DNA from 3 places in the Arthrobacter sp. Soil761 genome. Region 2 is predicted to be linked to each of the others. Evidence: riboswitches for the same ligand, from Rfam matches in the RefSeq annotation. Region 2 holds a riboswitch; each other region holds the start of a gene.

Region 1 (7,582 bases), on a different contig from region 2:
AGCCCGCAGGGTTGGGAGCTGACGCAGCTCGGTGCCGCGGCCGTGGAAGCGGCAGAGGCGATCGAAGGTACCCTTGGCTCGCTGTCCGGCCTGATCAGCCAGGACCAAAGCACCCTCGCCGGCCTGGTCCGCGTCGCCACGACGGACGGCGTGGGGGCAGTGTTCGTCACCCCGTCGCTGGTGCGGCTCCAGCAGCAAAACCCGCAGCTGAACATCGAAATGCTCAGCGCCACCCGGAAAGTCAGCCAGAACCGGTCGGGCGTGGACCTGGAGATCGTGGTGGGCCGGGCGGACGTCACCACCGCGCAGACAATCTTCCTGAGCAACTACTACCTGCGCCTCTACGCAAGCTCAGCGTATGCCGCCCGGCATGGCCTGCCGGAAACGCTCGACGACGTGGGGCAGCACGGGTTTGTGTCCTACGTCGAGTCCGCACTCCAGGTGGCGGAGCTGGGGCCGCGCTGGTCCTCGCAGCTTCCGCTGCCCAGGACGAGCTTCCAGGCCACCAGCGTGTTCGCCCAGGTGGAGGCGGTACGGCAGGGTGCAGGCATTGGGCTGCTGCCCAACTTCATGGTGGCGGGCTGCGGGGACTTCGTGCCCGTCCTGGCGGCCGACTTTGAGCGCCAGCTCCCCATCTGGGCCGTTGCCCGCCCGGAGTCGCTCCGGTCCGCACCGGTCCAGGCAGTGATTGCGGCACTCAAGGCGGAAATGAAGGAGCGCTCCGGGGTGCTGGCGGGGTAAGCGCTGTTCTTGCGGACCCAGGCCCCCGCACAAGTCAGGCCTGGAACAGCCGCCTTACCACCTGCCCGGATGCCAGCGCATCCAGGCCCTCATTGATCTCGCTGAGCGGCCGGGTGTCAGTATGCAGCAGCTCAACCGGCAGCCTGCCTTCGCGCCAGAACGCCAGGTACTGCGGAATGTCGCGCGCCGGCACGGCATCCCCCATGTAGGAGCCCAGCAGCCGTTTTCCCGCCCCGGCAAACTGCAGGGCCGGCACCGTCAACTGGGCGGACGGATGGGGCAGGCCCACCGACACCACGGCGCCTCCCCGCGTCACCTGCTCCAGGCAGGAGGCGATAACGCCTGCTGATCCCACTGCTTCAATGGCAACGTCCACACCGTCCCCGGACGCTTCCGCGATCAGCCGTGCCGCGTCCTCCGGCGTTCCCACCGATGTGGCGCCGGCGTCGCGGGCCAGCTGGTGCTTGCCTTGGTTTGGATCGATGGCAATGACGTCGGCGGCTCCAGCGAGGCGCGCTGCCATGACGGCTGACAGGCCCACGGCTCCGAGGCCGAACACCGCTACGGACTGCCCCGGACTGACAGCCGCGGTATTCAACACTGCACCCATTCCGGTGAGCACGGCGCAACCAAACATCGCGGCAACCGTGTCCGGGACGTCGTCGTCGATCACCACCACCGATTCCCTTGCCACCACTGCGTAATCGGCGAAGGCCGAGACGCCAAGGTGGTGGTTGATCCGTTCCCCTGCCGGAGTCCGCAGCAGTGCCGGCCCGCGCAGCAGGTCGCCGGAGCCATTGACCTCTGCTGCACGGTGGCAGAGGGCCGGCCGGCCGGCCAGGCACGCACGGCACCCGCCACAGCTCGGCACGAAGACCAGCACCACATGGTCGCCGACGGACACGTCGAACACGCCGGCCCCCACGGACACCACCCGACCCACCGCCTCGTGGCCCAAGGCCATGGGCAGCGGCCGGACGCGGGAACCGTCCACCACCGAGAGGTCCGAGTGGCAGAGGCTGGAGTACGTGATGGCAACACCAAGCTCACCGGCGCGGGGCTCCGGCTGCTCCAGTTCCTGCACCAGCAGCGGAGCGGCCTCGGAGTAGGTCTGCTTCCCGTTGCCGGCCCCCGTGGTGGGGGCGGCGGGAACGGTGGAGTACAGGACGGCGGCTTTCACGGATCCTGCTACTTCTTGCGGGCGGCAAGGAGGTCGGCGGTGCCCTGGGCGTCGGCGGCGTCCACGTCGTGCAGCGAGATGCCGCGGGTTTCCTTCAGGAAGTAGACCGCGACGGCGGTAATGGCGCAGGCGATCAGCAGGTAGACCGCCACGGGGACGGAGGACTTGTAGGCGCCCAGGAGCGAGGCGGCGATGATCGGGGCCAGGGATCCTGCAACGATCGACGTCACCTGGTAGCCCAGGGAAACCCCGGAGTAGCGCATCCGGGTGGGGAACATTTCCGCCATGATGGCAGGCTGCCCGGCGTACATGAAGGCGTGGAACACCAGGCCGATCATGATGGCGGCCAGGATGATGGCATCGTTCTTGGTGTCCATCATGGGGAAGGCGAAGAAGCCCCAGGTGGCCCCCATGATGGCGCCGGCCATGTAGACGGGCCTGCGGCCAAACCGGTCCGACAGCTTGCCGACCATGGGCACGACGGCGAAGTGCAGGGCGTGGGCAAGGAGCAGCAGGAGGAGGATGCGGGTGGTGTCGGCCTGGACCACGGTTTTCAGGTAGGTGATGGAGAACGTGACCACGAGGTAGTACAGGATGTTTTCCGCCAGGCGCAGGCCCATGGCGGTGAAGACGCCGCGGGGGTAGCGCCGGAATACCTCAGCGACGCCGTAGCCCTTGTGGCCGGCTTCGACCTCTTTGCGGGCTTCGAGGAAGATCGGTGCGTCATTGACCTTGGTGCGGATGTAGTAACCGATCAGGACGATCACCGCGGACAGCCAGAACGCTACGCGCCAGCCCCACCCCAGGAAGGCGTCCTGGGTCAACGTGGAGGACAGGGTGAACAAGACGGCGGTGGCAAGCAGGTTTCCCAGCGGCACTGCCGACTGTGGCCAGCTGGCCCAGAAACCGCGGGATTTGCTGGGGCTGTGTTCGGCCACGAGGAGGACGGCGCCGCCCCACTCGCCGCCAACGGCAAAGCCCTGGGCGAACCGGAGGACCACCAGCAGTGCGGGAGCCCAGTAGCCGATCTGCTGGAACGTGGGCAGGCAGCCCATGAGGAAGGTGGAGACGCCTACCAGGATGATGCTCAGCTGCAGCAGCTTCTTGCGTCCGAACTTGTCGCCGAAGTGGCCAAAGACGATGCCGCCGATGGGGCGCGCCACGAAACCGACGGCATAAGTGAGGAAGGCGGCGATGATGCCATCCAGTTCTGTGCCGGCGTTGGGGAAGAAGGCCTTTCCGAACACCAGGGTGGCAGCCGAGGCGTAGAGGAAGAACTCGTACCACTCAACAACGGTTCCGGCCATGGAGGCCGTAACCACTTTCTTAAGGCCTGAAGCCTTGACGTCGGTTTCCTCTGTGCGCCTTGCGGCGGAGCTTTCCGTACTCATGCGAACTCCTTCGGCGTCGTCGTCGACACCACGGGGACCAATCAATGGCGGCCGGGTGTGATGCACACCACGAACGCACCGGATTCGATTGAGTATGGTCTGCCTGCGGTGCAACCTCAACGCCGATTAGTGCAGAAGGCATCTGCAGGAATGCACATGCGGGGCGCTAGGCCAGGAAGCTGCTCCGGAGCTGGCTGCCCAGCTGCCCGATCTCTGTCAGGAACCCGTCGTGCCCGATCGGCGCCTGGATGACGTGGACGTCCACGTCCCCCGGCAGGGCCTGGGCCAGCTCACGGGACTGCGACGGGAAATACAGCCGGTCCGAATCCACGGCGGCCACGAAGAACCTGGCGGTGGACCTGGCCAGGGTTTCGGCCAGGGTTCCGCGGCCCCGGCAGATGTCATGGCTCATCAGCGCCTCGGTGAGGGCGATATAGCTGTTGGCGTCGAAGCGCTTCACGAGCTTGCTGCCCTGGTGGTCCAGGTAGCTTTCCACCTGGTAGCGGCCGCGGGCGGCCAGAGCCTCACCCTTCAGGGGCGACTCCGGCGCCTGGGGTTCCCGGCCGAAGCGGCCTTCCAGTTCAGCCGCGGACCGGTAGGTGATGTGGGCGATGCGCCGGGCAAGTGCCAGCCCGGCTTCCGGGCAGGGGCCGCCGTAGTAGTCGCCGCCGTTGAAGTGTGGGTCCTGCCGGATGGCCAGGGTCTGGGCCTGCGCGAAGGCGATCTGTTCCGCCGTGCTCGCGGCGCCCACGGAGATGACGGCGCAGCGCTGCACCCTCTCCGGGTAGGTCACTGCCCATTCAAGGGCGCGGGCGCCGCCCATGGATCCGCCCAGGACAGCGAACCAGCTGCTGATGCCCAGCTGGTCAGCCAGCCGGGCCTCTGCCAGCGTGCTGTCCCGCAGGGTGACCAGGGGGAAGCGGGAGCCCCAGGGGGCTCCGTCCGGGGCGGCCGACGACGGGCCCGTGGACCCGTAGCAGCCGCCCACGATGTTGACGGACACCACGAAGAACTTGTCCGTGTCCACGGGAGCGCCGGGACCGGCCAATTGTTCCCACCAGCCTTCTTCGTCCGTGTCGCCGCGGGTCACGTGGGTGCTGCCGGTCAGGGCGTGCTCGATCAGGATGGCGTTGCTGGCGTCGGCGTTGAGCGTGCCCCAGGTTTCGTAGGCCAGCGTGACGTCCGGGAGGTATCCCCCGGCTTCGAGTTCCAGCCCTCCGATGGAGGCGTAGCGGACAATTCCGTGTTCGGGGATGGTGGTTCGGGCGACGGTAACCGTCATGGCAAGACCTCTTCTACGCGCTTGCCTGCCGTCGTCTGACCGGCAGGCCAGGTCCTCACCCGGGGCACCCCACCGCGGATGGAGGGTTGCCGGCCAGCAAGCCGGGGCTGTCACTGGCACTCATGACCTGGTTTGAGTGTACGAAACACCCCCCGCTCCAGGCCAAGAGTGTGACTGGTTGTGACTTCCCCGCTTGCCGGCCCTCCCGGCGTCAGCCCTGGCGCGCTTTTAGCTCTGGGCGCCTTTGGCAGCGCGGAAACCCGCTTCCAGGTCGGCCAGGATGTCATCGATGTGCTCCAGGCCAACAGAGAGCCGGACCAGTCCCGGATTCACCCCGGCCACCGCTTGCTGCTCCGGCGAGAGCTGGCTGTGGGTGGTCGACGCCGGGTGGATGACCAGGGAGCGGACGTCGCCGATGTTGGCCACGTGGGAGTGCAGCTCCAGGGCGTCGACGAAGCGCTTGCCCGCCTCCGCTCCGCCGGCAAGGTTGAAGGCCACGACGGCGCCCGTTCCCTTGGGCCCGTACTTGCGGCCACGCTCGTACCAGGGGCTGGAGGGCAGCCCGGCGTAGGCGACGGATTCGACGTCGTCCCTTCCTTCCAGCCAGCGCGCCACTTCCGTGGCGTTGGCAACGTGGCGTTCCACCCGCAGGCTCAGCGTCTCCAGGCCCTGGGAGATCAGGAAGGCGTTGAAGGGGGAAACCGCCGAGCCAAGGTCGCGCAGCAGCTGGACGCGGGCCTTGAGGATGTAGGAGAGGTTGGCACCCAGCGCACCGTCGGCGCCTAGGTCGCGGGCGTAGACCAGGCCGTTGTAGGTGGGGTCCGGGGTGTTGAAGCCGGGGAACCGTTCAGGGTCCTTGCCGAAGTCGAATTTGCCGGAGTCCACGATCACGCCGGCAATTGCGGAGCCGTGGCCGCCCAGGTATTTGGTGGCGGAGTGGATCACGATGTCCGCACCCCACTCCAGTGGGCGGATCAGGTAGGGCGTGGACAGGGTGTTGTCCACGATCAGTGGCACGCCTGCCTGGTGGGCCACCTCGGAGATGCCTTCGATGTCCAGGACGTCCTGGCGGGGATTGGACACCACTTCACCGAAAAAGAGCTTGGTGTTCGGCTGGACGGCGTCGCGCCACTGGTCCAGGTTGTCGGGATCCTGGACGAACGTGACCGAGATGCCGAACTTCTTCAGGGTGTGGGCGAACAGGTTGTACGTTCCGCCGTAAAGGCTGGGGCTCGCCACAATATGGTCCCCCGCCTCCGCAATGTTCAGCACCGCGAACGTCTCGGCGGCCTGGCCAGAGCTCAGCAGCAATGCGGCCAGGCCCCCCTCAAGGCTGGCGATCCGCTGTTCGACGGCATCCTGGGTGGGGTTGCCGATCCGGGTGTAGATGGGTGCAAGTTCGGCGAGGGCAAAGCGGTTGGCTGCGCTTTCGGCGCTGGGGAACACGAAGGACGTGGTCTGGTAAATGGGGAGCGCGCGGGCTCCTGTGGCACTGTCGGGCTCCTGGCCGGCATGGATCTGGCGGGTTTCGAAAGACCATCCGTTGGACATCCAAATCTCCTTTGACGTGGGCCCGGAATGCGTGGGGCAGTACGGGCCGCGCTTGCTTCCGGCTCTTGCCGGACAGCCAGGTCCTCACCCGGGGCACCCCACCGCGGGTGGAGGGTTGCCGGCCAGCGAGCCGGGGCTTGGCGCTGGCGCTCATGACCTGCGCCCAGTCTAGGAACGGGGTAGTCGCCGTGGACAGCATTGTGACGAACAAGGTCGCCCTGCATGGCTTTCGAGCCGCCACAGGTGGGCCGCCCCGCACCCGGCCGGGGACGCCGCCGTCGTCCTTCGTGCCCATGTTCCCGGCCCTTTTCCCGGCCGCCTTTCCAGTAAGGGTACCCTTAGCTGAGAGCCGCATCACAAAGTGCCAAGATGTTGCCATGCGCATGGATCACGTCTCTTACGCCTGTGAACAAGATGGCCTCGCGGCCACTACCGAACGTATTTCATCTGCCCTCGGCGTTGAGGCAGTGAAGGGCGGGGTGCACCCCCGGTTCGGAACCCGGAATATGATCATCCCGCTCGCCGGGCACAAGTACCTGGAAGTCGTAGAGGTCCTGGACCACCCGGCTTCGGACAAGGCACCGTTCGGACAGGCAGTGCGTGCCCGTTCCGCGGCCGGTGGTGGCTGGATGGGCTGGTGTGTCGAAGTGGACGACCTCGCCCCGTTCGAGGCACGCCTTGGCCGCGCCGCGGTGAACGGCAACCGCAAGTTCCCGGACGGCCGGGAGCTGGTCTGGAAACAGATTGGCATCCTTGGCCTTATCGCAGATCCCCAGGTGCCATACATGCTCAAGTGGGAAGGCGACCCGGCACTGCACCCGTCCAACGCCTACCCCAGCAATCTTAAGATGAGCTGCCTGACCATCGCCGGCTCCGCGTCCCGCGTGACCGAGTGGCTGGGTGAACCGGTGGAGAAGCCGCTTGAGGACGTTGCGGTGGAGTGGGTCGCCCCGCATGGAACTCCGGGCATCCTGTCGGTCACGTTTGAAACCGCCAACGGAGCCGTCACCATCTGACGCTCCACCCCAGCCTCCCGGAATGTCCGGGAGGGGGTTCGCCGGGCCAGTACCCGGATCAGCTTCGGCCGCCATCAGGTGGTGACAACGGCGTCACTACCCGATGGCGGCCGAATTCATTTAAGTGGCTGCTTCCTACATCGCGGCGATCCAGGTCTGAATGTCGGTGCCTCGCTGGATGATGTGGGTATGGGAATCGGCACGGATGTTGGGGTGGTTTTGGAGGGTGTTTCTGCCTCTGTTGCTGCCCTCGATGCGCTGGACCGTGAGGATCATTTCCTTGCCGCCGGGTCCGGTGTTGGCGCTGATGTCGATGTGCTGCAGCGGCGGTATGAGCTCCGGCTGGAACGGCTGGAGGCAGTCTCCCGGGTCGAGGCTCAGCTCGCGGCGGTGAAGGCCCGTGACGCGGCAGAAGCGGTCG
Region 2 (7,582 bases):
CCGGATGCGGGCACACCCGGACGTGACCAAACGGCACTATCCGCAGTTGATGAAGCGCTAAAGGTTGTACTTCCAGGCAAGCTGCGCCGGACACAGATTCATCACCACGTCCAGCCCCGCCGCCTTGGCACGTTCCGCCGCTGCCTCGTCGATGACCCCCAGCTGCAGCCACACGGCTTTCGCCCCGGCGGCAATGGCCTGGTCCACCACGCTGCCCACCTTCTGCGAGTTCACAAAGCAGTCCACGACGTCGATGGGCTGCTTATCCGCCGGGATGTCGCCGAGGGTGCGATAGCCGGGTTCGCCGTGGACAGTGTCGCCGTTCAGGTTGACGGGGATGATCTCCATGCCGAGCCGGTCGCGGATCATCAGCGAGACGTCGTAGGCGGAGCGCCACTCATTGGTGGTGAGTCCGACGATGGCCCACCGGCCCTTGGTTCGCAGAAGGCGTTCGATGACTGCGGGATCGTTCGTGTGGCCCATGGGATCAGCCTACGCTGCCCGTCCTGTCATGCTTCAGCTACTTCAGCGGGGTGGCGGCCTTGGGGCCTGTGCCCTGCGACTCTGAACCCTCTGCGCCCTGTGTCCCTGGTTCCTGCGTCCCTGGGTTTTGTGGCTGGCCTTGGCCCGGCACCCGGCCGGTGGTGGCAGCGGAACCGGCCGCCTTCTGCGCCGTCCCGGCCGGGTCCACGCCGCCTGCCACAGTAGCCGGTGCCGGCGCCCCGGCCTTGCCCGGTCCGGCCGCAGCCGGATCCGCCGGGGTTCCCGCCGGCACAGCCCGTCCGCTGCCATCCATGCCGCCGACGGCTCCACCCACTGCAGCAGCCCCGGGTTCGGCCGCGCAGTTCCCTGGACCTGTGCCGGCGTCGTGCTTGACGGGGCCGCCACACGCCGGCGTGCGGGTGCGGCCGAACAGTCCGGCAGGATCGCGCAAAAAGCGGGACGCACGGTGTGACGCGTCCGCAGCCCCAGCCGGTGCGGCAGTTGCGCCGGACTGGGTGACTTCCCCGTCCGCGCCCACGTCTGGCCCGCCGTCGGTGGAGGAGACGGCCGACGCGGCGTCGGCCGTATGGTTCCACGGCATCCATTCCGTCAGCACGTGCTCAATGGGGCTGTCTCCGGGAGCGGTGGAGCTGGCGGCTACTCCGCCAACGCCCAGCCCCATTCCCGCCGCGAGGACCAGGCCCAGCGCGGTGGGGCGGTGCCGACGGCGGCGGCGGCGCGCCAGTTCATCGTCCGGCCGCGCACCCCGGTGGGCACCCGGCTGCTCAACCCGCTGCTCACCCTCGAGATTCCCGGAAGTGGCGTCTTCTGCCGGACCTCCTGCTGCCAGCATCGCGGCAAGCTCGCCGGTGGGCGCGGGTACGGGCAGTGAGGCCAGGGCGCCCAGCGCGACCAGGGTGTCACGGAGTTCCGCATCCTGGGCTGCACCGGCGTCCTGGAGCATGTCGTCGACAAGGGCGATGAGATTATCCGAAGCGGACGTCATGGCGTGAAATACTCCTTCACTGCCGCAAGTTCCCGAAGTTTCAGCAGCGCGCGCCGCTGGAGCTGTTTCACGGCACCGGCGCTCTTATCGATGGTTTCCGCGGTCTGTTCCACTGTCAGGCCACCCACCAGGCGAAGCGACAGCACGTCCCGCTGGTCCTGCGGCAGCCCGTCCAGCAGCCCGAGGACTTCCCGGGGTGAGATGCGCTCCAGCGCCAGCTTTTCCGCTGAGCTGTCCTGGCGCTGGTCAAGCTCTGGCTCGAACGGCAGTTTGAGCGGGCTTCGGCTTTGGCGGCGGTGGTCGTCCACCATCCGCGCATGGGCAACGGAGAAAATGAAGGTACGCAGCCCCGCATCCCCTCCGCGGACACTGTCGAGCCTGGGCAGGACGGAAAGAAACACTTCCTGCATGGCGGCCTCCGGATCCTCGACTCCCCGGGCGGTGAGATAGCCCAGTACCTGCGACGCGTACGTCTTGTAGACGAGGCTGAAGGCAGCGGTCCCGGGAGTTGGCTGGTCCGGAGCCTCGTCTGTCTGTGCATCGGTCACTGACGTAGTGCTTTCCGTCAAAGAGGGAGTTGGCAAGGTGAACGCTCAGTACATCCGGAACGCTGCCCCTACTTTACCCTTCAGTAACAACCGCTGCCGGAAGCGCCACGGCGCCGGGTAAGCGGGCCGTTGCGGGCTCCCGGCACCTGAAGCCGGCTGGGCGGAAAACAAAAGAGCCGGTCTGGAACGTGATGGGGGACAGGTTCCAGACCGACACTTCATAGGGGTAATCGCTACGCACCCCCAAAGGGTTACGCGATTTCAAAAACTTTTTGGGCAGCCGTTCCGCGGCTGTCAGCGGGCAGCTGCCCTGGTCCACCGGGGCGGCGTCGCCTGCCTGCGCGATGCCTTGGCCAGCGCGAAAAAGTGCAGCCTGGCAGGCAGGCGCCCGTCGCCACAGACAGGTACGACGGCGGAGGGCAGCTGCGCGGGAACGGCGGCGGCTGCCGCTACGGGCACGGTTGCGGGACGGGATACGTCCCCGGCGGGACAGAGGTCGGTGACCAGGCCGGTGCCGGCGCACTCACGCACGGCAGCGATCCCTGCCGCCAGGGCCTGCTTGTCCTGGTACGGCCCGGAGACAGCCACCACTGCGCCATCCGGGGCCAGGAGCCGGAACCGGAACAACGAATCAGCGTCAATGAATGCTTCAAATTTTCCGGCCATGACGATCCTTCCTTGGGCACCAGGGGGTACTACCGAGTCTTGCCGGTACGCGTGCAGCCTCACAAGACCGTGCGCGTTAAGCCTGTGTAAATTGCTTTTCCACCCGGGCCGAACGTCCCGGGACGCACAAGCGGCAGGCCACCCGCAAAGGTGGCCTGCCGCCGTCGTCATGCTGCCCTGGGGAGTGTCAGTCGTTGATGAGGTCGTTCACCACGATGGTCTGGTCCCGGTCCGGGCCCACGCCGATGGCGGAGAACCGGGTTCCGGAGAGCTTCTCAAGGGCCAGCACGTAATTCCGGGCGTTCTCCGGCAGGTCCGCCAGGGTGCGTGCCCCGGTGATGTCCTCGGTCCAGCCGTCGAAGTACTCGAAGATGGGCTTGGCGTGGTGGAACTCGGTCTGCGTCATGGGCATTTCATCGTGCCGGACGCCGTCCACGTCGTAGGCCACGCACACGGGAATCTGTTCGATGCCGGTGAGCACGTCCAGCTTGGTGACGAAGTAGTCCGTGAAGCCGTTGACGCGGGAGGCATGCCGGGCCAGGACGGCGTCGTACCAGCCGCAGCGGCGCGGGCGTCCGGTGTTGACGCCGAATTCGCCGCCGGTCTTCTGCAGGTACATGCCCATCTCGTCGAAGAGTTCCGTGGGGAACGGGCCGGCGCCAACGCGGGTGGTGTAGGCCTTGATGATGCCGATGGAGCGCGAGATGCGGGTGGGCCCGATGCCGGAGCCAACCGACGCGCCGCCGGCGGTGGGGTTGGAGGAGGTCACGAACGGGTAGGTGCCGTGGTCCACGTCCAGGAACGTAGCCTGGCCGCCTTCCATCAGGACCACCTTGCCCTCGTCCAGCGCGGTGTTCAGGACCAGGGTGCTGTCGATGACCAGCGGACGGAGCCGCTCGGCGAAGGACAGGAAGTACTCCACGATCTCGTCCACCACAACGCTGCGGCGGTTGTAGACCTTGACCAGGAGTTCGTTCTTCTGGCGCAGCGAGCCTTCCACCTTCTGGCGGAGGATGGATTCGTCAAACACGTCCTGGACGCGGATGCCCAGCCGGGCCACCTTGTCCATGTAGGCGGGGCCGATGCCGCGGCCGGTGGTGCCGATGGCGCGGCTGCCCAGGAAGCGTTCGGTCACTTTGTCCAGGACCTGGTGGTACGGGGCCACCAGGTGGGCGTTGGCGGAAACCCGCAGCTTCGAGGTGTCCGCACCGCGGGCCTGGAGCCCGTCGATTTCCTGGAAGAGGGCTTCGAGGTTCACCACGCAGCCGTTGCCGATGATGGGAACAGCGTTGGGGCTGAGAATGCCTGCCGGCAGCAGCTTGAGTTCGTACTTTTCACCGCCTACGACGACGGTGTGCCCGGCATTGTTGCCGCCATTGGGCTTGACGACGTAGTCAACACGGCCGCCCAAAAGGTCGGTGGCCTTGCCTTTTCCTTCGTCGCCCCACTGGGCTCCTACGATCACAATTGCTGGCATGGGATCCTCCCCCATTCGTTCGGGCTGCCCGGGTCCAGCCATCTGGTGGCGGGCCCATGCAGCGCCGTTCATGAGAATGCCCCGAACATACCGGCCTTCGCACAGCCGCAGCACGGCACGGCGAAGCAAGAGTTCCGGGGCTCTTACCACCCAAGTTTAGCCGATGGGGCACTTTGTCCACTGTTGTGGCCCGCCGCGGCCCTTTCGCAAATATGGGCCGCGGCGGGCGCCGGGCCTCCTACTCGTCCTCGGCCTCCCCCGCGGGCCGGGACGTCTGCTCGGCGAGCGTGTCCCAGAAGGAGGTGTCGGCGTCGGCAATGGATCCGTCCGCTATGGCCGCGGCGGTGGACGCCAGCGTGGTGACCGTCTGCTTGATCAGGTAACCATTGCTCCGCTGTCCCAGCGCGTAACCATCCAGGTAGTGGTCCGACATGCCGCGCATCTCGAAAAGCAGGGTGGCAATGCCGTATTCCACGGAGATGCCGTTGCGGCTGATGGTCTCGGCGCTGCCGCCCTGGTACCTGCCCAGGTGGCCCCAGCCGGTGGAGTCAACGTTGTTGAAGACAACGGCGCCGAGCCGCTTTGATTTCTCGACGACGGCGGGGTCGGCGTTCGGGGTGGTGGGGTACAGGATGGAGCCGGAAACCAGCTTGCCGTCGCGCTCGGCGCGGGTGCCCTGGTGGTGCAGGTCGATCATGTAGTCAATGCGGTACTTGCGCATCACGTTGTTGTGCAGCGCCTGGGTCTCCGGCTGGACCTTGGCCACATGGTCCCGGTTCAGGTCCACGCCTTCCGCGTTGTAGCGGGTGAGGTGGCGGTCCCCTCTGGCAAGGTAGTCGTCCAGGGAGAAGTTGACATCCCCCATGGCACCGTCCGCGTTGAGCATGGGCACGATGAGGATGTTCACGCCGTCCAGGATGCCTGCCGACTTGCCCGTGCCCAGGTGCTTGACGAACTCGAGGGCACCCTCGGTGGTGAGCTGTTCATTGCCGTGCTGCTGGGTCAAATACAGGATGGTGGGCTTGGCCGGGTCCGATATGTACTTGACCAGGTGGATGTCGCGGCCTTTGACGGTCTGGCCGATGACCTCCAGCTCCATGGCGGGCTGGCGCGCATCCTGGTCCTTCAGGAACGAGACCATCTGGTCGTAGGTGGCCAGCTTCGACGTGGTGATCTGGCCGTTGCCGTCGTAGGAAGGCCCTTCGCCTACGGCGCCGGCCAGGGGCGCCGGACCTGCTGCGACGGCGAGCGCGAGGGCTCCGCTAACGGCAAGGGTCCTGAGGGATTTCGTCACAGTTACCTCTTTCGAGTGCTCGGGTGGCATCCGCCGCTCCGTCGCAGCGGAGGCATGTGACATTCAGCCAACCAAGCTTAACGAAACCTGTCAATATGCTGGACAAACGCTGTAAGTACGTTCCGGTCCTGCCGCCGGCGGCCGGCCGGACATGCCCACGACATAAAGCGGTGCGGATTTGCGCGGCTCCACGCGCGTCGATTTATCTGAGAGTGGACCATCCGGAGCGGCCGAGAGACCTGGCTCGATGACGCCGCAGCAACCACGTCCCGGCAGACTCCTGCCGGCCGAAGGTGCTACTGCCAGGACCGATGGAAAGGAAGATTCCAGCATGTCCCAGAACACCGACCATATCCGCGTGACCCACGCCGGTTCATTGCCCCGCACCCCTGAACTCATTGCGGCCAACGCCGCCAAGGAAGCCGACGGCATCACGCCGGAATTTCTGGAACTCCTCGAAGCCTCCGTAGTGGACGTGGTGCAGCGCCAGATGGACCTTGGCATCGACATCCCCAACGACGGCGAGTACGGGCACACCATGTCCAGCTCGGTGGATTACGGGGCGTGGTGGAATTACTCCTTCGCCCGGCTCGGGGGCCTTGAGCCAACCACCGTTGACCGCTGGGCCGAGTCCGGGGTCCGCCGCTCGTCCCCCGGCAACGTTGTCCTGACCTCGTTCCCGGACCGGCGCGACCGGCAGGCCTTCAACGAGGCCTACAGCGATCCCGCATCCGGCATCCTCACCCACCGCAGGAGCGTTGCCCAGCCCAAGATCGCCGGACCGCTGACCTACACGGGCCAGGACCTGGTGGCCTCGGACATCCGGAACCTGAAGACCGGGCTCGCCGCCGCAGGCCTCACGGATGGCTTCGTGGCCTCCCTCTCCCCCGGCTCATGCGCGCGGGTAGCCAACGAGTACTACAAGAGCGACGAGGAACTCGTCTACGCCTGCGCTGATGCCATGCGGGAGGAATACAAGGCCATCATCGAGGCCGGCCTTACGGTGCAGCTCGATGATCCGTCCCTGGCCGAAAGCTGGGACCATATCAATCCCGAGCCGTCCCTGGACGATTACCTGAAGTTCATCCAGCTGCGCGTCGAAGCGACCAACTGGGCGCTGCGCGGCCTGCCGCAGGAACAGATCCGGCTGCACGTGTGCTGGGGATCCTGGCACGGCCCACACACCACGGACATCCCGTTCGCCGACATCATCGGCTCTGTGCTTCAGGTCAACGCCGGCGCCTATTCCTTTGAAGCGGCAAACGTCCGCCACGAACACGAATGGCGGGTGTGGGAGGACACAAAGCTCCCCGAGGGCAGGGTGATCATCCCGGGCGTTGTTTCGCATGCCACCAATGTGGTGGAGCACCCGGACCTGGTGGCGGACCGGATCGTCCGCTTTGCGGACCTCGTGGGCCGCGGGAACGTCATTGCCTCCACCGACTGTGGCCTGGGCGGCAGGGTGCACCCGCAGATCGCCTTCGCCAAGCTGGAGGCACTGGGTGAGGGTGCCCGCCGCGCCTCGAAGCGCCTCTTCTAGCCGCTCCCGCACCGACGCGCCGGCTGTGCCTTCCATCACCGGAAGGGGCGGCCGGCGTTTCGCTTGCCTGGGCTTGCTAAACTGGAGTAGGCCGACCAGGAGTTGGTCCACCCCAATCAACCGCCACTGATGTGCCGTGCCGCCGTGCGCCCATGTCCGTGGCGGCAGCAACGCCAATCCCCGCAGGAGATCCAGCACTTCATGACAGCCCTGGCACCCGAAACATTCCACGAACAGCTCATGAGCCGCCGCTACGAACCCAGCGTTGCCGCCGTCAACGAACTGTGTGATTCCCTGCAGGAGGCCAAGCCCGGAACCGTGGTGCCCTACGTGGACCCCATGCACGACGTGGAGGAATGCCGCATCATCAGCCTGTTCTCCAACATCGGCGAGGTGGATCCGTCCGGGTTCATCACCCCCGGCGACCAGGACGCTGTTACCCGCATGCTGGGGATCCAGTGGAAGCTTGGCCTGCGCCCGGAGTTCGTCATGCCGTGGAACGTCCGCCCTTGGCACGTCCCGGGCGAACCCAACGGCAAGTTCACTCCGGACCAGATCCAGTCAGGCC
Region 3 (7,582 bases), on a different contig from region 2:
GGCTGTAGAAAGCAGAGGTCTGGAGGAGGAACGGCTTGTTGCGCCCCTCGGAATAGGTGCCGTAGAAGTTTTCGCCGCCGGAGGCCGTCAGCATGTCCTGGAGCTCGCCGGCCCTCGGCTGGGAGTTGACGGCGGGGCCGCCGGCCGTGTCGTCGTGATAGGCGGCCAGCCCCGCCCAGTCCACTGCGTCGTCGCCCGGGTAGTAAGGGGCGTAGGCGCTGTCGCTTGAGTTCCAGGCCCCGTCGCCGTTCGTGTCCAGGAGGGAAAAGCCTTCGGTTCCGGGCTGCGGGGCATCCCGGTTGCGGTCAAAGGGGTAGTCCTTGCCCAGGTAAGGCGCCCACACCAAGGTGGCCCGGCCGCCGTCGTACTTCTTGAACGCTGCCGCCACAGCCCTGAAGGCCTGCCGGTACGCGGCGGGCTGCTGGCCCCAGGCCACCCAGCTTGCATTCATGTCCGGGGCGAACCGGATCAGCAGCTGCCCCTTGAACCCGGACGTAAGGTCGCGCACCTGCGCTGCGAATGCTTCCGCTTCCGCGGTGCCGAGCTGGCCCAGGGGCACTGACGGCTTCACCGTGAGCAGGGCGTGGGCGCCTAGGGACGCGGCCTGCTGAAGGAAGCCGTCAAGGTCGTTCCGTTCCGAATCGCGGTAGGGGATGGTGATGTCGTGGCCGAAGACGGCCGGACTGGCACCAAGCCGGCCGCTGAAGCCTGCGGCGGTGTCCTCGCCCCACTCGAGCACCGCGCCCAGCCAGGGCTTTCCCTTCTCCGGCGCAGCGTCCGCCGCATGCGCCGGCGCAGCCGCCAGCAGGGCAAGGAGGCTGACGATGGCCGCGGCCAGGAACGCACCGATGGACGGCCGGCGGGTCCCGCAAATGGCGGCCTGGTGGCGCGATGTGTTTGCCCGCATGCTGACAGGACCCCCGGTGCTCATTGCTGTGACGACGGGGCGGCGCCCCGGTAAGAACTTTATCGGCCCCGCGGCCCCGGGCGGCACGTGGCGGGCCGCCCACCTGCGGCGATGTCCGCCGTCGCGCTTTCCTTCAACCCCGCGCCTCCCTTCAGCGCTGCTCAATTACGGAACATGACGACGGCGGCGGTGCGGCTTGGCGCGGCAGATGTTACGTTTTTGGGGAGTAATGAGTACCGGTGTGAAGCCCTGACTGGCCGGTCGGCAACCCTCCCTTTCGCGGCGGGGTGCCTCAGGTGAATACTCGGCATATCGACCGATTCGAGCTGCAAGCGTGAAAGAAGGAGATCCGTCGTGTCTGACGCACCTGCCCCCGACGAAAAATTGTCCTACCGCCTGATCACCGGCCCGGATGACCGTTCATTCTGCGAGCGGATCTCCACGGCCCTGGCCGACGGCTATGTGCTGCACGGCAGCCCGGCAGCCACCTTCAACGGCACCAGCGTGATCGTGGCGCAGGCAGTGGTCCTTCCGGCGGCAATCGCCTCGGCCGATGCCGCGGTTGCCACCGCAGTGGATGAACTGGACGCCGAATTTGAAGGCGAGTTCGACGGCGAGGGCCACGCATGAGCTACGCGGGAGACCTCACGCCCCAGGAAGCATGGGAGAAGCTGGAACAGGGCGCCATCCTGGTGGACGTCCGCACCGAGGGCGAATGGGCCCACATCGGCATTCCGGACACCAAGGCCACGGACAACGACCCCCTCTTCATCCAGTGGACCTTCCCCGGCGGCATCCCCAACCCCGACTTCATCAACGACCTCAGCCAGCAGGCGCCCGAGGACCGTTCAACCGAACTGGTGTTCCTGTGCCGCTCCGGCCAGCGGTCCATCGCGGCAGCCATCGCGGCCACCCGGGCCGGCTTCACCTCCTACAACGTGCTGGAGGGCTTTGAAGGCGAGCCGGACCGCTATGGCGAACGCACCGTCAACGGCTGGAAAAACCGCGGCCTTCCCACCAACCTCGGAAAGAACTAAGTGACCTTCAACCAAGACGCCCCCGGCTGGAACCCCGACACCCAGGCTGTCCGTGGCGGGCTGGACCGCACCAACTTCCAGGAAACGTCCGAGGCCATTTTCCTGAACTCCGGCTTCGTCTACGAATCCGCGGCAGCAGCTGAACGCGCCTTCACCGGCGAGGACGAACGCTTTGTCTACTCCCGCTACGGCAACCCGTCCGTGGCCACCTTCCAGGAGCGGCTCCGGCTGCTGGAAGGCACCGAAGCCTGCTTCGCGACGGCGTCGGGCATGTCCGCGGTGTTCACCGCGCTTGGTGCCCTGCTGGCTGCCGGCGACCGGGTGGTGGCCGCCCGGTCGCTGTTCGGTTCGTGCTTCGTGATTTTGAACGAGATCCTTCCCCGGTGGGGCGTGGAGACCGTCTTCGTGGACGGGCCGGACCTGGACCAGTGGCGCGAGGCCCTCTCCAAGCCCACCACCGCCGTCTTCTTCGAATCCCCGTCCAACCCGATGCAGGAGATCGTGGACATCGCCGCGGTCAGCGAACTTGCGCATGCCGCCGGCGCCAAGGTGGTGGCGGACAACGTCTTCGCCACTCCCCTGCTGCAGCGCTGCGGTGACCTGGGCGCCGACGTCATCGTCTACTCCGGCACCAAGCACATCGACGGCCAGGGCAGGGTCATGGGCGGCGCCATCCTGGGCACCAAGGAGTTCATCGACGGCCCCGTGAAACAGCTCATGCGCCACACCGGGCCCGCACTCTCGGCGTTCAACGCCTGGGTCCTGACCAAGGGCCTGGAGACCATGAGCCTGCGCGTGAACCATTCCTCCGCCACGGCGCTCCGGCTCGCAGAGTGGCTGGAAGAACAGCCCGCCGTGAGCTGGGTGAAGTACCCGCTGCTCAAGTCCCACCCGCAGTACGACCTGGCGGCACGGCAGATGAGCGCCGGCGGTACGGTCCTCACGCTTGAGCTGGCTCCCTCCGGCGGGCGCTCCGGCAAGGAAGCGGCCTTCGCACTGCTGGACGGGCTGCGCATCATCGACATCTCCAACAACCTTGGTGATTCGAAGTCCCTGATCACGCACCCCGCCACCACCACGCACCGCGCCATGGGGCCGGAAGGGCGCGCCGCCATTGGGCTCAGTGACGGCGTGGTGCGGCTCTCGGTAGGGCTCGAGGACCCGGAGGACCTCCTCCGCGACCTGGAACAGGCACTCAAGCAGATCTAGCCGCGCGGGAAGCCCTAGCTCCTCTGGGTCCGGGCGACGCGCTTCCTCACTCTCGATGCGCAGATTCCCTGGCGCGCACCAAATATGGGCCGCGAGGAGGAATCTGCGCGTCGGGAATGGATATGCGCATCGAAGGTCAGCTCTGGCGGACCCGCAGCAGTTCGGGCGTGCCCTCCACGTCAGCTAGATCCAGGGCATCCCGCATGGTCACGTTGACGGCCTGCCGCACCACGGCGCCGAACCCCATGTCCTCCGGGGGCGGTCCCGCCAGCGCCTTGTCCCGGGCGCGGCGCTGTTCGGCGGCTCCTGTTCCGCGGGCGATGATGTCCTCCACCCCCTGCCGTGCCAGTGCCAGCTCCCCCTGTTCGGACAGGACGGGAGCCAGGTAATCCACCAGGGACCGGACCACGTCCGCGGCCGGTGCGGGCCGGAAATTCCCAAAATCCAGGAGTTCACCGCTTAGCCCGGCGCTGCTGGCCTGCCACGAGGCCATCCGGAGGAGGACGGTGGGAACCGGCGCAGGATCCACGTCGGCCTGCCATTCCCTGCTGGCGGATTCCACCAGCGCCCGGACCAGCACGGCAATGAGCGCTGCATCCTCGGCACGAAGGCAGACGTCCGCCACGCGAACCTCGACGGTGGGGTGGTTGCGGGACAGCCGGGCGTCGAAGTACAGCATGCCCTCATCGAGCATGACGCCGCTTTCCAGCAGCCGCGTCACCACGCGCCGGTAGGCAGGGTACGTCCCGTAAATACCGGCCGGGCCCGCCGTGGGCCACCGGTTCCAGGCCTGGGTGCGGTAGCTTTCAAACCCGGTTGGAACGCCGTTCCAGAAGGGTGAATTGGCGCTCAGGGCCGTCAGCACTGCCAGCTTGTCGCGGATCCGGTCCAGGACCGCCACGCCCTCTTCGGGCGATTCGATGAACGTGTGCACATGGAAGCCGCAGGTCAGCTGCTCCTGGGCGGTGAGGCCGAAGCGCTCCAGCATTTTGGCGTACCGGGGGTCGGGCGTCGTGTGGGTGGTGGAGGCCAAGGGCGAGGTGGCGAGGGCCGCCACCCGGGCGCCATGCTTCCTGGCGGCCTGGTCCGCCAGGGCGCGGCCCGCGCGGATCTGTTCGAGCAGGCTCCCGTATTCGAGGCACGGACGGGTCTGGGTCTCGATCTGCTCAAGCTTCAGCTCGGCACTCAAGCCCATCTCGTCGTCGTAATCCGCCTGTTTTCCGGAGTGGTGGACCTCCGGGTCCACGGGAAGATCGTCAGCCGCAACGCGGTGGCCGGCCAGGAGGGCGTCGGCCAGGGCAAGGGGTTCCCCGGACTCCGGATCAACGATCAGGAGTTCCTCCTCTACGCCAAAAGTACGCATACGAACATTCTGCGATACTTGTCCGGCATTCGAGGGGCCCCGGCGATTCATGACGAACCGTGAATGCTAGTCCTGGAAGTACTCCACCTTGGCGCCAATGGTGTTCAGGCGTTCCGCCAGGTCCTCGTAGCCACGCTCGATCACGTAGATGTTCCGCAGTTCGGACACGCCCCGGGCGGCGAGCATGGCCAGCAGCAGGCAGGCGGCCGGACGAAGCGCCGGCGGGCAGCCCACCTCGGCGGCGCGCCACTTGGTGGGCCCGTTGACGTAGATCCGGTGCGGATCCAGTAGCTGCACCTGCGCCCCAAGCCTGTTCAGCTCTGTCAGGTAAATGGCCCGGTTCTCGTAGACCCAGTCGTGGATCATGGTCTGGCCATCGGCGTTCGCGGCAATGACGGCAAAGAACGGCAGGTTGTCGATGTTCAGCCCGGGGAACGGCATCGGATGGATCTTGTCCTCCGGGGCATGCAGCCCGGAGGGCTTGGTGGTGACGTCCACCAGCCGGGTGCGGCCGTTGCGGGCCATGTACTCGCCCGAAATTTCCAGCTTCTGCCCCATCTGGCCCAAGGTGGCCAACTCGATTTCCATGAACTCGATGGGCACCCGCCGCACCGTGACCTCGGAATTGGTGACGATGCCGGCCGTGATGAGGCTCATCGCCTCGATGGGATCCTCGGAGGGGAAGTACTCGATCTCCGCGTCAATGTCGGGCCGGCCCGTGATCTTCAGGGTGGTGGTGCCCACGCCCTCGATGGTGACGCCCAGCATCTGCAGGTAGAAGCACAGGTCCTGCACCATGTAATTGGGGCTGGCGTTGCGGATCACGGTGGTTCCCGGCCGGTGCGCCGCGGCCATGATGGCGTTCTCGGTGACGGTGTCCCCGCGTTCGGTGAGGACGAAGGAGCGGTCCTGCGCGTCCGCCGGCGGAGCCTGGACCGTGTAGAAACCGGCCGTGGCTTCCACGGCAAGCCCAAACTGGCGCAACGCCTGCATGTGCGGTTCCACAGTTCGGGTGCCGAGGTCGCAGCCGCCGGCGTAGGGCAGCCGGTACTCCCGCGACTCATCCAGAAGGGGACCCAGCAGCATGATGACGCTGCGGGTCCTGCGCGCCGCGTCAACGTCCATGGCTTCCAGGTCCAGGACGGCGGGGCGGCGAAGACGCAGGTCAGTGTCGTTAAGCCAGGTGCACTCGACGCCGATGCTGGTCAGCACTTCGACGATGCGGTTGACTTCCTCGATCCGTGCCAGCCGGCGGAGCACGGTGGTGCCACGGTTAATCAGGCTGGCGCACAGCAGGGCGACGCCGGCGTTCTTGCTGCTGTTGACATCCACGGCACCGGAGAGGGTACGGCCGCCCTCCACCCGCAGGTGCGTCATCTGCGGCTTGCCGACGTTGACGATGCTGCGGTCGAAGATCTTCTCCAGCCTCTGGATCATCTTCAGGCTCAGGTTCTGCTTGCCCTGCTCCATCCGGGCAACGGCGCTCTGGCTGGTGCCGAGCTCGGCGGCCAACTGGCCCTGGGTCCAGCCCTTCTCGCTCCGGGCATCCCTCAACATGGCGGCAACGTGCTCAGCGGTCTCCTGCGTCATACCCGCAAATATATCATAGATGAGTTACGCGAGCCCTGATCGGCCACCGGTACGGGGCACCGGGAAAGCCTCTACCCACTGCATGCGATAGGAATCACCTGGGCCGGACCGCCAACATCAACTGCCCAGCCACACCATGTTCCAGGTCCCGGCGGCCAGGGCAGCAAATAGCGCGAGGCCGGCCACCAGGACACCGCCGGCCACCACCCCAAGGTCCAGCGCGCTGAACGTGGATTCCCGGGCCCAGGTCCGGCTGCCGCCGCCGAAACCGCGGGCTTCCATGGTCACGGCAAGCCGGGACGCGCGGCGGATGGCCTGCACCAAAAGCCCGAAGCTCTGCCCCAGCGTGGCCTTCACCCGCTGGGCCACGCTGCCGCGCGAACCCACGCCGCGCGCACGCCGGGCCATCCCGATGGTCTGCCATTCTTCAGCCATGAGCCCCACCAGGCGCATCGCGGCGAGCGTTCCCAGGACAAAGCGGTGCGGCAGTCGCGCCTTCTGCGCCAGCGCGTCGGCAAGGTCCGTGGGATCGGTGCAGCTCATCAGGAGCACGGCCGGAAGGGCGATCGCAAAGCCGCGCAGGAGGAAGCCGATGCCCAGCTGCAGGGAACCTTCGCTCATGGACCAGATCCCGGCGTCGAGCAGGATCCGGCCGCTGTCCGGGGCCAGGATGGAGGTGCTCCAGCCACCCACGGCAGCGGCGAGGATCAGCGGCCAGCCGCGCTGCCACAGCAGGTACAGGGTGAGCCCGGCCAGGGGAAACAGCAGAAGCTCAAAGACCAGGGCCACGGACGCCGAAACCCAGTCGATGGACAGCGCCAGGACGGCGGTGATCAGCAGGACGGCAGCGAACTTGCTTAGTGGATTGGCGCGGACCAGGAGGGCATGGTTGCCGCCCAGGGTGAGTTGCTGCCTCATGGCGCCACCGCTTCCGCCGCGGCCATCCGCAGTTCGGCCCCGCCCAAGGCCTGGGTGAATTCGGCGTCATGGGTCACGGACACCACGGCAGTGCCGGCATCCAGGAGCTCGGACAGGAAGGACGCCAGCTCGGCCCAGGTGTTGGCGTCCTGCCCGAACGTGGGTTCATCCAGGACCAGGACCTGCGGGCTGGCGGCAAGGACGGTGGCCACGGACAGCCGCCGCTTCTCGCCACCGGAGAGCGTGTAGGGGTTGGCGTCCACCAGCGCGGTGAGCCGCAGCCGCTCCAGCAGTTCGTCCACCCGATCCCCGCCGTGGCCCAGGTGCCGGGGGCCGAACAGCAGTTCGTCAAGCACCTTGCCGGTCACGAACTGGTGCTCCGGCTCCTGGAACACCGTCCCCACTCGGGAAATCAGCTGATCCGCCTTCCACCGGTACGGGTCAATGCCGGCACCGCGGCTCAGGTCCATGGTGGCGGAGACCTTTCCGGACACCGGTTCCAGCAGCCCTGCCAGGGTCAGGGCGAAAGTGGACTTACCGGCGCCGTTGGGACCCGTC

Evidence for each region. Region 2 has a riboswitch for S-adenosylmethionine ahead of ASG79_RS14930 (cobalamin-independent methionine synthase II family protein). Riboswitches for the same ligand answer to the same signal wherever they lie in the genome.
Region 1: another riboswitch for S-adenosylmethionine. It lies ahead of metX (homoserine O-acetyltransferase MetX); the one in region 2 lies ahead of ASG79_RS14930 (cobalamin-independent methionine synthase II family protein).
Region 3: another riboswitch for S-adenosylmethionine. It lies ahead of ASG79_RS13820 (DUF1737 domain-containing protein); the one in region 2 lies ahead of ASG79_RS14930 (cobalamin-independent methionine synthase II family protein).

Annotation. Positions count from the first base shown of each region.
Region 1 is NZ_LMSF01000011.1:41,770-49,351, forward strand. It holds gene ASG79_RS08125 (LysR family transcriptional regulator) at 1-741, shown strand, start outside; gene ASG79_RS08130 (zinc-binding dehydrogenase) at 776-1,921, opposite strand; gene ASG79_RS08135 (MFS transporter) at 1,930-3,312, opposite strand; gene metX (homoserine O-acetyltransferase MetX) at 3,479-4,594, opposite strand; SAM riboswitch class IV at 4,607-4,722, opposite strand; gene ASG79_RS08145 (bifunctional o-acetylhomoserine/o-acetylserine sulfhydrylase) at 4,823-6,145, opposite strand; SAM riboswitch class IV at 6,189-6,303, opposite strand; gene ASG79_RS08150 (VOC family protein) at 6,523-7,161, shown strand; partial or broken gene ASG79_RS08155 (DUF222 domain-containing protein) at 7,351-7,582, shown strand, end outside.
Region 2 is NZ_LMSF01000028.1:88,422-96,003, forward strand. It holds gene ASG79_RS14895 (isopenicillin N synthase family dioxygenase) at 1-61, shown strand, start outside; gene ASG79_RS14900 (CoA-binding protein) at 58-483, opposite strand; gene ASG79_RS14905 (hypothetical protein) at 521-1,489, opposite strand; gene ASG79_RS14910 (RNA polymerase sigma factor) at 1,486-2,037, opposite strand; gene ASG79_RS14915 (YegP family protein) at 2,332-2,703, opposite strand; gene ASG79_RS14920 (adenylosuccinate synthase) at 2,891-4,180, opposite strand; gene ASG79_RS14925 (M14 family zinc carboxypeptidase) at 4,419-5,504, opposite strand; SAM riboswitch class I at 5,689-5,792, shown strand; gene ASG79_RS14930 (cobalamin-independent methionine synthase II family protein) at 5,806-7,014, shown strand; gene ASG79_RS14935 (uracil-DNA glycosylase) at 7,216-7,582, shown strand, end outside.
Region 3 is NZ_LMSF01000023.1:365,704-373,285, forward strand. It holds partial or broken gene opgC (OpgC domain-containing protein) at 1-907, opposite strand, end outside; SAM riboswitch class IV at 1,133-1,248, shown strand; gene ASG79_RS13820 (DUF1737 domain-containing protein) at 1,262-1,537, shown strand; gene ASG79_RS13825 (rhodanese-like domain-containing protein) at 1,534-1,944, shown strand; gene ASG79_RS13830 (O-succinylhomoserine sulfhydrylase) at 1,945-3,153, shown strand; gene ASG79_RS13835 (glutamate--cysteine ligase) at 3,290-4,516, opposite strand; gene ASG79_RS13840 (UDP-N-acetylglucosamine 1-carboxyvinyltransferase) at 4,583-6,106, opposite strand; gene ASG79_RS13845 (energy-coupling factor transporter transmembrane component T family protein) at 6,224-7,024, opposite strand; gene ASG79_RS13850 (ABC transporter ATP-binding protein) at 7,021-7,582, opposite strand, start outside.